3 regions of the Paenibacillus sp. FSL R5-0713 genome follow, and region 1 is predicted to be linked to each of the others. Evidence: riboswitches for the same ligand, from Rfam matches in the RefSeq annotation. Region 1 holds a riboswitch; each other region holds the start of a gene.
What was found. Region 1 has a riboswitch for S-adenosylmethionine ahead of MKZ12_RS24550 (methionine ABC transporter ATP-binding protein). Riboswitches for the same ligand answer to the same signal wherever they lie in the genome.
Positions count from the first base shown of each region.

Region 2: linked by a shared signal. The riboswitch ahead of mmuP (S-methylmethionine permease) and the one ahead of MKZ12_RS24550 (methionine ABC transporter ATP-binding protein) in region 1 are both predicted to bind S-adenosylmethionine.
Region 3: linked by a shared signal. The riboswitch ahead of metA (homoserine O-succinyltransferase) and the one ahead of MKZ12_RS24550 (methionine ABC transporter ATP-binding protein) in region 1 are both predicted to bind S-adenosylmethionine.

Region 1 covers NZ_CP150229.1:5,518,452-5,522,942, forward strand. Annotated here, with positions in the region: gene MKZ12_RS24540 (MetQ/NlpA family ABC transporter substrate-binding protein) at 1-362, opposite strand, end outside; gene MKZ12_RS24545 (methionine ABC transporter permease) at 438-1,097, opposite strand; gene MKZ12_RS24550 (methionine ABC transporter ATP-binding protein) at 1,098-2,132, opposite strand; SAM riboswitch class I at 2,258-2,399, opposite strand; gene MKZ12_RS24555 (Cthe_2314 family HEPN domain-containing protein) at 2,537-3,253, opposite strand; gene MKZ12_RS24560 (heme A synthase) at 3,443-4,381, opposite strand.
Region 2 covers NZ_CP150229.1:5,845,318-5,849,808, reverse strand. Annotated here, with positions in the region: gene MKZ12_RS26065 (GerAB/ArcD/ProY family transporter) at 1-538, shown strand, start outside; gene MKZ12_RS26060 (Ger(x)C family spore germination protein) at 535-1,737, shown strand; SAM riboswitch class I at 1,808-1,910, shown strand; gene mmuP (S-methylmethionine permease) at 2,001-3,413, shown strand; gene mmuM (homocysteine S-methyltransferase) at 3,391-4,431, shown strand.
Region 3 covers NZ_CP150229.1:1,986,991-1,991,481, forward strand. Annotated here, with positions in the region: gene MKZ12_RS09110 (HRDC domain-containing protein) at 1-759, shown strand, start outside; gene corA (magnesium/cobalt transporter CorA) at 830-1,765, opposite strand; SAM riboswitch class I at 2,217-2,340, shown strand; gene metA (homoserine O-succinyltransferase) at 2,576-3,493, shown strand; gene MKZ12_RS09125 (aminotransferase class I/II-fold pyridoxal phosphate-dependent enzyme) at 3,518-4,491, shown strand, end outside.

The sequences.
Region 1 (4,491 bases):
GGTTCAACATGAACAGGAGTTACAGCAACGAGGTTGAATCCACGTTCTTTATTCTCTGTGTCCAGGTAAGGCTGATGCTGGAAGAAGTTTGCATCCAATTTTTTATCAGCAAGTTGCTGGTTGGGTTGTACATAATCATTGAACGTAACGACTTGCAAACGAATGCCTTGTGCTTCCAGTTCAGGCTTGATGCTCTCCAGAATCTCAGCGTGTGGTGTAGGTGAAGCTCCAACTTTCAATTCAACCGTGCGTGGTGCACCTGCTGAATTGTCTGCACCGCTATCGGCATCCTTGTTGTTCCCGCAAGCTGCGAGAACTGCAATCAACATAAGACTAAGTAGAGCGAATGACCATTTTTTCATGTGTAAAACCCCTTCTCTAATCATTTTTTTCATGTGGCGTTCGAATAAATGCCTAGCCATCATGTTATCTATGTGTTATTTCCTGGTGAAAAATGTAACCAAGCGATCTCCAGCCATCTGGAGAATTTGCACGAGAATAATCATCGACACCACGGATATGATCATGATTTCATTTTGATAACGGAAATATCCGTAGTTGATTGCCAGCGTTCCCAGTCCACCACCACCAACCATGCCCGCCATCGCCGTATAGGAGACAAGCGTAACGATGGTAATGGTTATCCCAGCAACCAGACCAGGTAACGCCTCAGGCAGTAATACCCGTCTAACAATCTGTCCGGTCGATGCCCCCATTGACTGCGCCGCTTCAATTACACCACGGTCAACTTCTCGCAACGTTGTCTCCACCAATCGAGCAAAGTAAGGCGCTGCTGAAATAACCAAAGGAGGTATGACGCCAAGAACCCCCGTAGCTGTACCGACGAGTATACGAGTGAATGGAATAAGAGCAACAATCAATATGATAAATGGGACCGAGCGCAAAATATTAACAACCAGGGATAGTAAAGTGTACACCGTCCGTGACTTGATCGAAGCAGATCGGGCTGTCATAAACAGCAGAACTCCGAGTGGTAAACCAAAGATAACGGTGAATAGGCCTGATACACCCAAAATTTGCAGTGTCTCTATGGAAGCTTTACCAACCTCTTCCCAACGTACGGTTGAAAAATCCATCTAACGTAGCACCTCCACATCAAGTCCCTCAGCGGTTAATTCGGATATCGTCCGATCAATCGCATTAGAATCACCTTCGAACCGAACGGTCAGCTGACCATAAGGAACCTGTTTAATCGTAGCAATTGTCCCTTGCAGGATGGCAAAATCCACACCCGTCTTGCGAACCGTCCTGGACAAAATCGCTTCATACGTTTTGTTCCCCAGAAAGGATATCTTCACAAGTTTCGAAGCAACACCTGCCTGCAATTCAATGCCTGCCTTTGCCAGAGCGGTCTCTTCCAGAGCCAGTCCAGCTTCATGGTCACGCATCATGAAGTCTCGCGTAATCGCATGCTGCGGCTTCAGGAACACTTCGGTTACAGGTCCCTGTTCCACAATGCCACCTTGATGAATGACAGCCACCTTATCACAGATGTTCTGAATGACATGCATCTCATGTGTAATCAGCACAATGGTAAGGTTGTACTTTTCGTTAATGTCGAGCAATAACTTCAGAATTGAATTTGTCGTCTGCGGATCAAGCGCTGAAGTAGCCTCATCACAAAGAAGTACATTCGGATCACTCGCAAGTGCTCTCGCAATCCCCACACGTTGTTTCTGTCCACCTGATAATTGAGCTGGATATTTGTTGCTATGGTTCTCCAGACCAACGAGATTGAGCATTTCCTTCACTTTGCGATCAATGGCATCCTTGGGTGTATTCACAAGCTTTAGTGGAAAAGCCACATTATCATATACCGTTGCAGAGGATAACAGATTGAAGTGTTGGAAAATCATCCCGATCTTGCGTCTCTGTTGCTGCAATTCGGTTTTGCTCAGTTCAGTCAGATTGATCCCGTCAACCCATACTTCACCCTCCGTAGGCCGCTCCAGCAAATTAATACAGCGAATCAGTGTACTTTTACCCGCTCCGGAATGGCCAATAACGCCGTAGATTTCACCCTTTTGGATGTTCAAATTCAGCTCGGATAACGCTGTTGTCGACTTTTTTCCTTTGCCGTACGTTTTGGTTAATCCTTTTAATTCAATCAATCGCACTTGCCCCTTTCCAACCACCTACATGTATCTTTACCCGATCTAAAGGAAAACTCCCCTTAAAGTACAAAAAAGAGCCCTTTGCAGAAACAAAGAGGGCTCTTCACGTGAAAGAATATACCTTCTCATCTGCCAAAATCGTGCCTTGCACCATTTTGTAGGAATTAGCACCTAACATCTATAACGAATGATACATGTATCATGTCATTACAAATCGGTTGCCGGGCTTCATCGGGCCTGTCCCTCCGCCGCTCTCGATAAGAAATATGTTATTGTAGGATTTTATAAGTTCATGTAGTTCATGCTTTATAATGTGAATGTAAATTTTGAGATGATCTGTTCATTCTTTGTCATTGCAACACTCTAATTGAAACTCAGTATATTCCAAGTATTCCGATTTGTCAAAGGGAATTATTTCTTTGCCATATTTTATTGATATAACGATAAGAGGCTGTTAACGTTTCACAGACCATATCCACGCCCTGACGCATTTCCTGCACATGCTGATTCAGATCCTCCAGCTTCACCTTACCTTGCAAGGTCTGGTGTAACTGCCACAGGTCATCGTGCATTTCCGAGTTCATGTAATGAATTTCCATATTACGTCGTTTGCGCAGCTTGCTCATCGGCTCCCGATATGAGTCCTTGATCTGAATTAATTTCAATGCAAGATCATGATGCTCCCTCGCAAAATCGAACTGCCTTAACACCGTAAAATAAGAAAAATGCGCTTTTGTATTTGAAGTATTCAGCTGGAATATTTCATTCAATACGGTCCCGACTTTATCCAAAATGGCAAAGCAGCGGATGAAGCCATCTTTGTAGAAATACACATATCGGGCATACTCAGCTTTTTCAGTCGGCGTCATGTCGTCCGTTGAGCCTGCAACGACCTTTTTGCGAAAATGAGCTGCAGCGAAGCTGCTTTGCTCCAGTTCATCCAGTGAGGAGATGAGTCCCTGAGTCCACACATACAGTTTCCGATAGTCATGCGTGGGATCATGATCCACATGCATTTGCCGCTGAAAGAGCTCAAGTGTATGCGCCATGGAGTCCATCGCTTCCTTCAATTTACCTTCGTTTATACGCGGTTTTTCCCCCAACAACGTTCGCAGCATATTTAACCTCCTCTTTTCCGAATCAACATTTCATCACCGTAACACTTCATCCATTCCGTAATTGCTGCTTGCCATAGGTTGCCCTGATCCCCCTGACATCAAACAAAGTCCACCTGTCCAAAGATGTACATCACTGGATGGTGGACTTTCATATTAGGCCGAGTACCTTCAAGAGAACTGTATCTGTATCTAGAACCGATTAACCGGTCGATGCAGCTTGTACACCAGGAAACTCATATACGTTAAAACTCCGAACAATATGGCGATATCCAGCATATGAGCGAGAGCTACGAACATATATACTTCCGGGCGGTTCATTGTCACCATCATGAAAATACCAATCACGACTTGCATCAGGATGAGAACAACGGATACCACGCCAAGGGTACGCATTTCCTTGTTGTCCGGATGATTACGGTAAGCGAAATGACCCAGAATTGCAATAACAATGACGAGCGACGCTGCTGCTGCACGGTGAGCAAAAGCAACCGCTACCCCTCCTGAGAGCTCAGGGATGATCTGCCCGTTACAGAGCGGAAATCCGGAACATCCGCCAGCAGAATTCGTGTGGCTCACAAATGCACCCGTGTATACCACGAGATATGTGTAAATGGTGGAGAACCAGACCAGATTCCTGAATTTTTTGCTCACCCGAGGGTATTTATTCAGGCGCTCCAATCCGCCATCTTTTGCCTCCTGCCTTATGCCCAGCGCCATCATCAGGGAACTAGCAAAAGCAATCAGTGCAAAGCCGAAATGCAGTGCCATAACTGCTGAAGATTGGGAGAAGACGACGGCAAAAGCCCCCATGATCCCCTGCACGATAACAAATACCAGGGTTAAGAAAGAGAACAATTGCAGGTCACGACGTGACTTGCCAAACAGCAGAAAAGCAACAAACGAGGCAATGGACAACAATCCAGCCAGTGCGCTTACAGCGCGATGGGAATATTCAATAAGTGAAGCCACAGTATGTGCCGGAACGAGTTTCCCGTTACATAAAGGCCATTCCGTTCCGCAGCCAAGGCCCGATTCCGTTTTGGTTACGATGCCTCCACCAAAAGTGGCCAGAAACATGACAAGACAGGTTAATACGGTTAACCATTTAAATAAAGTTAAGTGTTTCAATTTTTTCTCACCCGCTGTTGGTTTAAGATGGCGAAGAATATCCTTCGCTTGTTTCGATACTTTGACACTTATTTCACAACTAAATTCATTATACCGGATAAAATGTTCAT
Region 2 (4,491 bases), 330 kb from region 1:
ACTTAAGCCTTCTCTATTATCATATACGGGGTATGAGGTGATGCTAATTATGACTGCTTATATGAAAAATCCGAAGAAAAGCAATAAGGCGATGAGCTGGGGCATACTTATATCCACCATTATATATTTGATTACGGTTGTCATGGTTGTAGGTAGCCTGTCCCTGGATGGAATCAAAACTCGAACCTGGCCAACGCTGGATTTGGTGAGAAGCTTCGAGATACAGGGATTAATATTCGAACGATTTGAATCCTTATTGCTGGTCATCTGGATTATGCAGATTTTTTCGACTACCGCGATCACACATTACTGTGCTTCGGTGGGTATTCGTGATTTGTTCCGTTCCAAAAAAATGAAGGGGATTATGTATGGTCTGCTTCCATTCATTTATGTGACAGCCATGATGCCCAAAACGGTTGATGATACTTTTGCACTTGGAGATATGCTGGGTAATGCATCTGTGTTTTTATTTGGCATTCTTCCTATGGTGTTACTGATGATAAGTCTGATTCGCAAAAAAGGAGGCAAACATGCATGATGCCATTCCGTATGCTCTTACGTTTAGCTTCTGCCTTTTGTATTCTGTTGACGCTGTCCGGATGCTGGAGCAGTCGGGAAATAGAGGATCTAAGTCTCTATGTTGGTCTTGGAATCGATGTCGGCAAAGAGACGGAATTCGAGAAAGACATCGCTGCTCAAGGAGGCTCATATCCTAAGAAGAACTATGTAACTGCCACGGTGCAGATCGCTCCGGGCTTCTCCAACAGTCAATCGAGCCAGCAATCCGGTTCTCCTTCTTCCGGCAAAACATCCTATGCCAATGAACAGCTCAGTGGAGATTCCATGTTGCAAATCTTCCGTCAGTTTGCGTTAAGGCGGGATCGACCACTTATTGGACATCATCTGAAAGTTATCGTCGTTTCCAAGGATATTGCCAAAAAATATGGTTTGGACCAATTGCTTGATTTTGTACTACGGGATAATGATATTCGACCGAACTGCCTGGTGCTGATCAGTCATCATTCTGCATTAGATGTGTTGACTTCACAGGACCCGTCTCGGATTCCGGCATTTTATCTCACAGGAATTACGAACAATTCGTACTTGTCCAACAAAATATTGGATCCTGTATTATTGTCTAAGTTAGATGCACAGATGCAGTCCGGTTCCAGCTTTCTGCTGCAAAATGTGTTGAATTCCCATGGAGAGGACAAGTTCTCTGGAGGTAGCATTTTTGATGGAAAAACAACGAAATTCATTGGAGAACTTAGTCAAACAGATCTTGAGGGTTTGTCATGGCTCAATTCCAAAAAAAAAGGAGGTGTCTTAAAAACACATAACAAGCAAGGATTCACCGTGGTATATGAAATCAAGAAGAAAAAGGTGAAAATTATTCCCAAGGTGGTCGGCAATGATATTTCATTCCATGTGAAGACTGAATCCGAAGGCTGGCTGATGGAGGATTGGCGGGCTCCGGAGGAAGAGGAGAAAGGTGAATATCTAAGAGAATTGGAAAAGGATTTTGCTGAGCTGGCCGAACAACAGATTCGTCAGGTGTTGTACAAACTTCAGCATACTTATAAAGTCGATGTAGCGGATTTTCGGGACAGCTTGCGTATTAAACATCCAAAGACATGGAAGAAAGTCAAAGGTGATTGGGATAAAATTTTCAGTACCGTGCCGATCACGTATGAGGTAAAGACCACCATTACCAATCCAGGGTCTTCCACAGAATAGCGAGATGTGCCATTTATGATATAAATATTGACACATTCATAATCAATCGCTATATTTATAAAAAATCATTTTCTTATCCAGAGAGGTGGAGGGACTGGCCCTTAGAAACCTCAGCAACAGATCTGAAGGATACTGTGCTAATTCCAGCGGGTGAACAGCCTGATAGATAGGAGCGTTTGTTTTTATTTGTCAGTAACGGCGCACTCTTTAGGAAGAGTGGGTCTTTTTTGTTTTTCTGGATGAAGAAGTAGGGAGCAGCAGGTATGGAGAACAACAACGACAAAGGGCATTTTCAGCGGAAAATGCAGGCACGGCATGTGGTCATGCTCTCTCTGGGTGGCGTCATTGGAACGGGATTATTCCTGAGCTCGGGTTATACGATTCAGCAGGCGGGACCACTGGGAACTATTCTTTCCTACTTGATTGGAGCGATCGTAGTATATCTGGTGATGCTCTGTCTTGGTGAACTGTCTGTTCATATGCCAGAGACGGGAGCATTCCATAGTTATGCGGCAAGATATATTGGACCAGCAACAGGCTATACGGTGGCTTGGTTGTACTGGTTAACCTGGACTGTTGCGCTTGGCTCCGAATTCACTGCCGCCGGTCTGCTGATGCAGCGTTGGTTCCCATCGGTAAACGTATGGATATGGAGCGCACTTTTTGCACTGATGATCTTTTTGTTCAATGCTTTAACGGTAAAACTTTTTGCGGAATCCGAATTCTGGTTCTCATCTGTCAAAGTAGTTACTATCGTAATCTTCATTATTATCGGTGGCGCAGCCATGTTTGGGTTCATCCCCATGGGGGATGCTGAACCGGCTCCATTCCTTTCCAATATTACAGCATCCGGGTGGTTCCCTCATGGGGCTACAGCGATATTGATGACTATGCTTGCTGTAAATTTTGCATTCTCAGGCACTGAGTTAATCGGTATTGCCGCCGGGGAGACGGAGAATCCAGAAAAGACGATTCCCAAAGCTATTCATACCACACTGTGGCGTTTGGTTATTTTCTTCATCGGAACGATTGTTATCTTGTCGGCCTTGCTGCCCATGTCGGACGCCAGTGTATTGGAAAGTCCTTTTGTAGCGGTAATGGAGCGGGTGGGTGTACCCTACGCTGCAGACATTATGAACTTTGTTATTCTGACGGCAATTCTCTCTGCTGCCAATTCGGGCCTCTATGCATCTTCACGGATGCTCTGGTCTCTGGCTGACAAAAGAACGATCTCTCCGTGGTTTGCCAAATTGACCAAGCGCGGGGTACCGCTGAATGCACTTCTGATCAGTATGGTGGGTGGTGCACTGGCTTTGCTGTCCAGCATCATTGCGCCAGGTACGGTGTATATTACGCTGGTCTCCATATCAGGTCTGGCTGTCGTTGCCGTATGGATGAGCATCAGCGCTTCCCAGTACATGTTCCGCAGACAGTATATCCGGGAAGGACATGCGATCAAAGATCTGGTCTACCGTGCACCACTGTATCCGGTGGTACCTATTGTTTCATTTATATTATGCCTGGCTTCATGCATAGGTATTGCCTTCGACCCGACACAGCGAATTGCGCTGTATTGTGGGATTCCATTTATCGCAGTATGTTACGCAGCTTATTATCTGACAGAACGTGTGAATAAGAAAAGAGGACAAGTACATGACACAAACACAACCGACTAACCCCATAGAACAGATCCTTCGTGAACATCCGGTCATGATTCTGGATGGAGCGCTGGCAACAGAACTTGAACAGCATGGATGTGATCTGGATGATCCATTATGGTCTGCACGTGTGTTGCTTGAGAATCCGGATGTTATTGTTCAGGTCCATACGGATTATTTTCGAGCAGGAGCCGACTGTGCGATTACATCCAGTTATCAGGCGACAGTGGATGGCTTCCGCAAGAGAGGCATCGGCGAGCAAGCAGCGTTGGACCTGATTCGCAAGACGGTGGAACTGGCTGCACAGGCGAGAGATGACGTATGGGCAGAAGTGCAGGAAGACGGAGTTGATAATACGGAAGCCAAACTGGATGGTGATCTGGTCCTCGGAACAGCACAACAAACGTCTGATGTCTTGGGGACCGGGGGCTTGGCTCGGCCACGACCGTTGGTTGCTGCATCCGTTGGACCCTACGGCGCTTATCTAGCTGATGGATCGGAGTACATCGGTCACTACGGTGTATCAGATGAAACGCTGGCTGCATTCCATCGTCCGCGGATGGCCGCGTTGCTTGAAGCGGGTGCTGATATTCTGGCTTTTGAGACCATACCATCCTTGCAGGAAGCACAGGTGCTGGTTGATTTGCTGAAGGAGTTTCCTCATGCTTATGCCTGGCTATCCTTTTCATTAAAAGATGGGACAAGCATCAGCGAAGGTACGCCGCTTAAGACATGTGCACAATTGTTTGGCTCCGAGCCGCAGATTGCTGCGATTGGCCTGAACTGTGCTCCTATGGAAGTGGTGACGGAAGCGGTGAGTATTCTCAGCCGTGCCAGCGATAAACCTGTTATTGTGTATCCGAACTCGGGAGAAGTATACGATGCTGCAACGAAGACGTGGAGTGGGCAGGGTACCTGTGGCAGTATGAGTGATGCTTCGGAACAGTGGGTTGCTGCGGGCGCACAGATTATTGGCGGTTGTTGCCGTACTACGCCACATCAGATTGACGAGCTTGCGAAGAAGTGGCGGAGCTGAAGTATATTTAGCCGATCCAGATCTGCGTGGAAAAGCCCTTTCTTATCTTATAAAGGATAG
Region 3 (4,491 bases), 3.3 Mb from region 1:
CATGAGAATGATGATTTGAAGTTACGCAGTTATGGTGGGCAGCGACTCCATTGCTACAGTGAGTTATACGGCAATGAGCAGTTATATACGGATTTGTGCGCCTGGCGTAGAAAGAGAGCCGTGTCTGACCGGAAGGCACCGTATTTTATTGCAACGAATCGTCTGCTGCGTTTGATCAGTGCCTTTGTGCCGCAATCGATGGATGAACTGATGCAATTGCCGGGCGTAGGGGAGAGCAAAGCGACCGACTATGGTGCGGAATGGATGGAGATTACGAACGGGTTGGAGCGTTCAACGACATTCCCGCTGGAATGGGTGTACACGGCGCTGAAGGAAGAAGAGTATGAGAACTGGTTATACAAGCAGAGAGAGCAGAAGTACAAACAGGAACTTGATAAGTTCACCACGCGCAAGCAGGTGCTCGAAGGCATGAAGGAAGGGCATACGTTAGAAGAAATCGTTAATCGATCCGGATTATCCCGACGCGAGTTGATTGAGCTGTTAGAGGCACTGGATCTCGAAGGTTATGACACCGATTGCCTTCTTGATGTGGAGCTTGCTGTGATGCCAGAGAACGAACAAGAGGCTGTATGGAGTGCATATGAGGAGCTGGGAGATACGTTCCTGAAGCCAGTATTACATAAGGTGTATGGAGCGGAGAAGCCCGACGGAGGAAGTCTGGAGCAGGTCTATGAAAAACTGCGCATGATTCGCATCCGCTTCCGTCGGCATGCAGAGACAGAGCGGAATGTAAGTTAGTTGCAGGGTATAGAAAAAGACGACGCGTTCCTCCAAGAGGAGCGCATCGTCTTTGTTATTTCATACGAGTTCATACCCAGTCTTTTTTGCGGAAAATGAAGAACATGCTCAGGCCCAGTGTAACCATCAGGCCAATTACAACAAAATAGCTGTATTTCCAGTTAAGCTCGGGCATATTCGTAAAGTTCATACCGTATATTCCGGTAATAACCGTCAGCGGCATGAAGACCGTGGTAATGGCGGTAAACACACGCATGATCTCATTCGCCCGGTTCGCTATACTGGATTGGTAGGCTTCTCGCAAGTTGCCCATCAGGTCGCGATAAGTCTCAAAGGTTTCCGATATTTTTACGGCATTTTCATAGATGTCACTGAAATACTTTTGCAGTTGATCATCGATGAGACGCAGATCTTTTTTGTTCAGTGTGTTAATGACCTCTTTCTGAGGTCCAAGGACTTTTTTCAGCCACAGAATCTCACTGCGCAGCCCGATGATTTCATTCAGATGTGACTTTTTGGTATGCATCAGAATGTCTTCCTCAAGCTTCTCAATCCGTGCTTCAATTCGGTCACCTACGGTGAAATAATTATCAACAATCAAGTCAACCAGCAAATAGAGCAGACGATCCGGTGTACTGATTTCCTGTTCCCACAGGATTGGTTTCAGTGTGCGCAATTCGCTGACCTTTTGCTTCGTAACACTAATAATAAAATGTCTGCCAAGGAACAAGTTGACTGCACGCAGAAAAATCTCTTCATCATCGAAACGTATGCTATTGATTACAATAAAATAATGGTTCTCATAAATTTCAATCTTCGGACGTTGTTCTTCGTCACTAAGACAGTCTTCCACAGCCAGATCATGCATCAAGAACAGCGGCTGAAGTACCGCCAAATCGTCTACGTCTGCATCAATCCAGTAAAATCCTTCCGCTGGTGGAGTCAGCGCCTGCTGAATGTCGTCCACCGGAATAAATACACCGTTGTTTACCAACCGGATTTTCATCGTTAATCTACTCCTTCTGCACCCGCCAACTTGGCGGATATTATCATTATGGGCGCAAAAAGAACAAATCAGCCGGTCGGCAGCGGAGCCTGGAGATCAGGGCTGCGTTCACTATATGATCAAACGGAAGTCACGTCCCGCTGCCGGCATGCTGATGTCAATTCTCTATGCAGTTTGTCGGAATTCGGCTGCCAGTCAGGCCTCGGGTCGCCATCCATTTAATATGTCACCTCTCACATAAGGGTTTATAACACCTTGTTTAGTATACCGCTGGTACAAGGTGCTTTCAAGCGCAAAAATGTGTCTATTTCGCGCCCTGAGGCAGTGTATGACAACGGATGAAGAACGGTTCCGATCTGGACAGCAGACAGAGAACTGCACCTTGACGTAAGGGCATTAATGTAATAAAGTAGACGGTGAACCATATTAAATTACAATCTAATACAGCGAAATCTTATCAAGAGTAGGTGGAGGGACTGGCCCGATGAAACCCGGCAACCGGCGGTATACCGCACGGTGCTAATTCTTGCAGCGACCTAGTGTCAAGTGGCACTGTTGTAACTGAGAGATGAGAGAGGCGCATATCTATTTACATATGACCTTTCTCGAAATCCGAGGAAGGTCTTTGTCATATGCCCCGACTTCTCAGCAGTGATTTTCGCTAAGGAACTTGAGGTTGTTTGTAACGTTGGATGAAAGAGCAATTCAATGTTTTTACAAGCTCAAGGCAGTCTGTCACTGTATTGATATGAAGACATCAAGCCAGTGGCAGTTGCATCTATCTATGCACAAGGAGGAGTTAGACTTACCATGCCAATCAAAATTCCGGATACTTTACCAGCAAAAGAAGTACTTGAAGGAGAGAATATCTTCGTCATGGATGAAACTTCTGCATACCAGCAGGATATTCGTCCACTCCGTATCGCTATATTAAACCTGATGCCGACAAAGGAAACGACCGAAACACAATTGCTTCGTCTGGTCGGAAACACGCCTATTCAGGTGGATGTTGTTCTCGTACATCCCAAATCCCATACGTCGAAGAATACGTCTCAGGAGTATTTGGATCTGTTCTACAAAACCTTTGACGAGATTGAACACCGCCGTTTCGATGGCATGATTATTACGGGTGCCCCGGTGGAACAGATGGATTTCGAAGACGTGAACTATTGGAATGAGATCCAGGAGATCTTCGAATGGACCAAAACCAATGTGACTTCAACCCTCCACATATGTTGGGCTTCCCAAGCAGGTTTATACCATCATTTTGATGTGCCGAAAGTACCACTTGATGAAAAGTGCTTTGGTGTTTTCCCACATACGATCAATAAACCACATGTTCCATTGTTGCGTGGATTTGATGAAGTATTCAACGTTCCACATTCCCGTCATACGGAAGTGAGACGCGAAGATATTGAAAAGAATGAAAATTTAGAGATTTTGGCTGAATCCGAGGAAGCGGGTATCTTCCTGGTTGCGACCAAAGACGGCAAACAAATTTTTGCCACAGGTCATGCCGAGTACGACCCGTTCTCATTAAAGTGGGAGTATGACCGGGATGTAGCCAGAGGATTGGATATTGCATTGCCTAGACACTATTATCCGAATAACGATCCTTCCCGTGTGCCACCGGCTACCTGGCGCGCTCATGCCAACTTATTATTCTCTAACTGGCTCAATTACTATGTGTATCAAGAAACACCTTACGATATTGGCCCGCAAATCTAATCGAGATTACAGGAGGATGCAGCAATGGAAGACAACAACAAGTTGAAAATCGAAAGCCGCTTAGCACAAATAGGGTCCATCAATGAACCGGTAACAGGCGCCATTAACTTTCCGATCTATCAATCCACTGCGTTTCGCCACCCGAAGCTAGGACAAAGCACGGGGTTTGATTATATTCGTACGACGAATCCAACCCGTAAAGTGTTGGAAGAAGCGGCTGCAGCGCTGGAGTCCGGTGATGCAGGGTTTGCCTGTAGCTCGGGTATGGCCGCCCTGCAAACGATTTTTGCCATGTTTGGTCAAGGAGATCATCTTATAGTATCGCTGGATCTGTATGGTGGGACCTATCGCCTGCTCGAACGCATTTTGTCCCGTTTCGGTGTAACCGCAAGTTATGTGGACACGAATGACCTGGCAGCACTGGAGAAGGTTCGTCAGCCAAATACCAAAGCCGTATTTATTGAGACACCTACCAATCCATTGATGATGATCACAGATGTGGAAGCCGTTGCTTCCTGGGCGAAAAAGTACAACCTGTTGACCATTGTTGACAACACGTTGTTGACTCCATTTTTCCAACGTCCGATTGAACTGGGTGCCGATATCATCATTCATAGCGCTACCAAATATCTGGGCGGACACAATGATGTGCTGGCCGGACTAATTATAACCAAGGGTGAGGCATTATCTGCAGAGATGGCGTTCCTGCATAATTCCATTGGAGCGGTATTGTCTCCAAGCGACTCCTACCAGTTGATGAAAGGCATGAAAACGCTGGCTCTTCGCATGGAGCGTCATGAATACAATGCGCTTACCATTGCCAAATACTTGCTTGAGCATCCAGCGGTGGGTGAAGTGTATCATCCAGGCCTGTTCGATCATCCGGGGTATGAGGTGCAGAATAAACAATCCACCGGTAACACAGGAATCTTCTCTTTTAAAGTGAAGGATGCACGTTACGTTGAACCATTGCTGCGTCATATCAAACTGATTGCTTT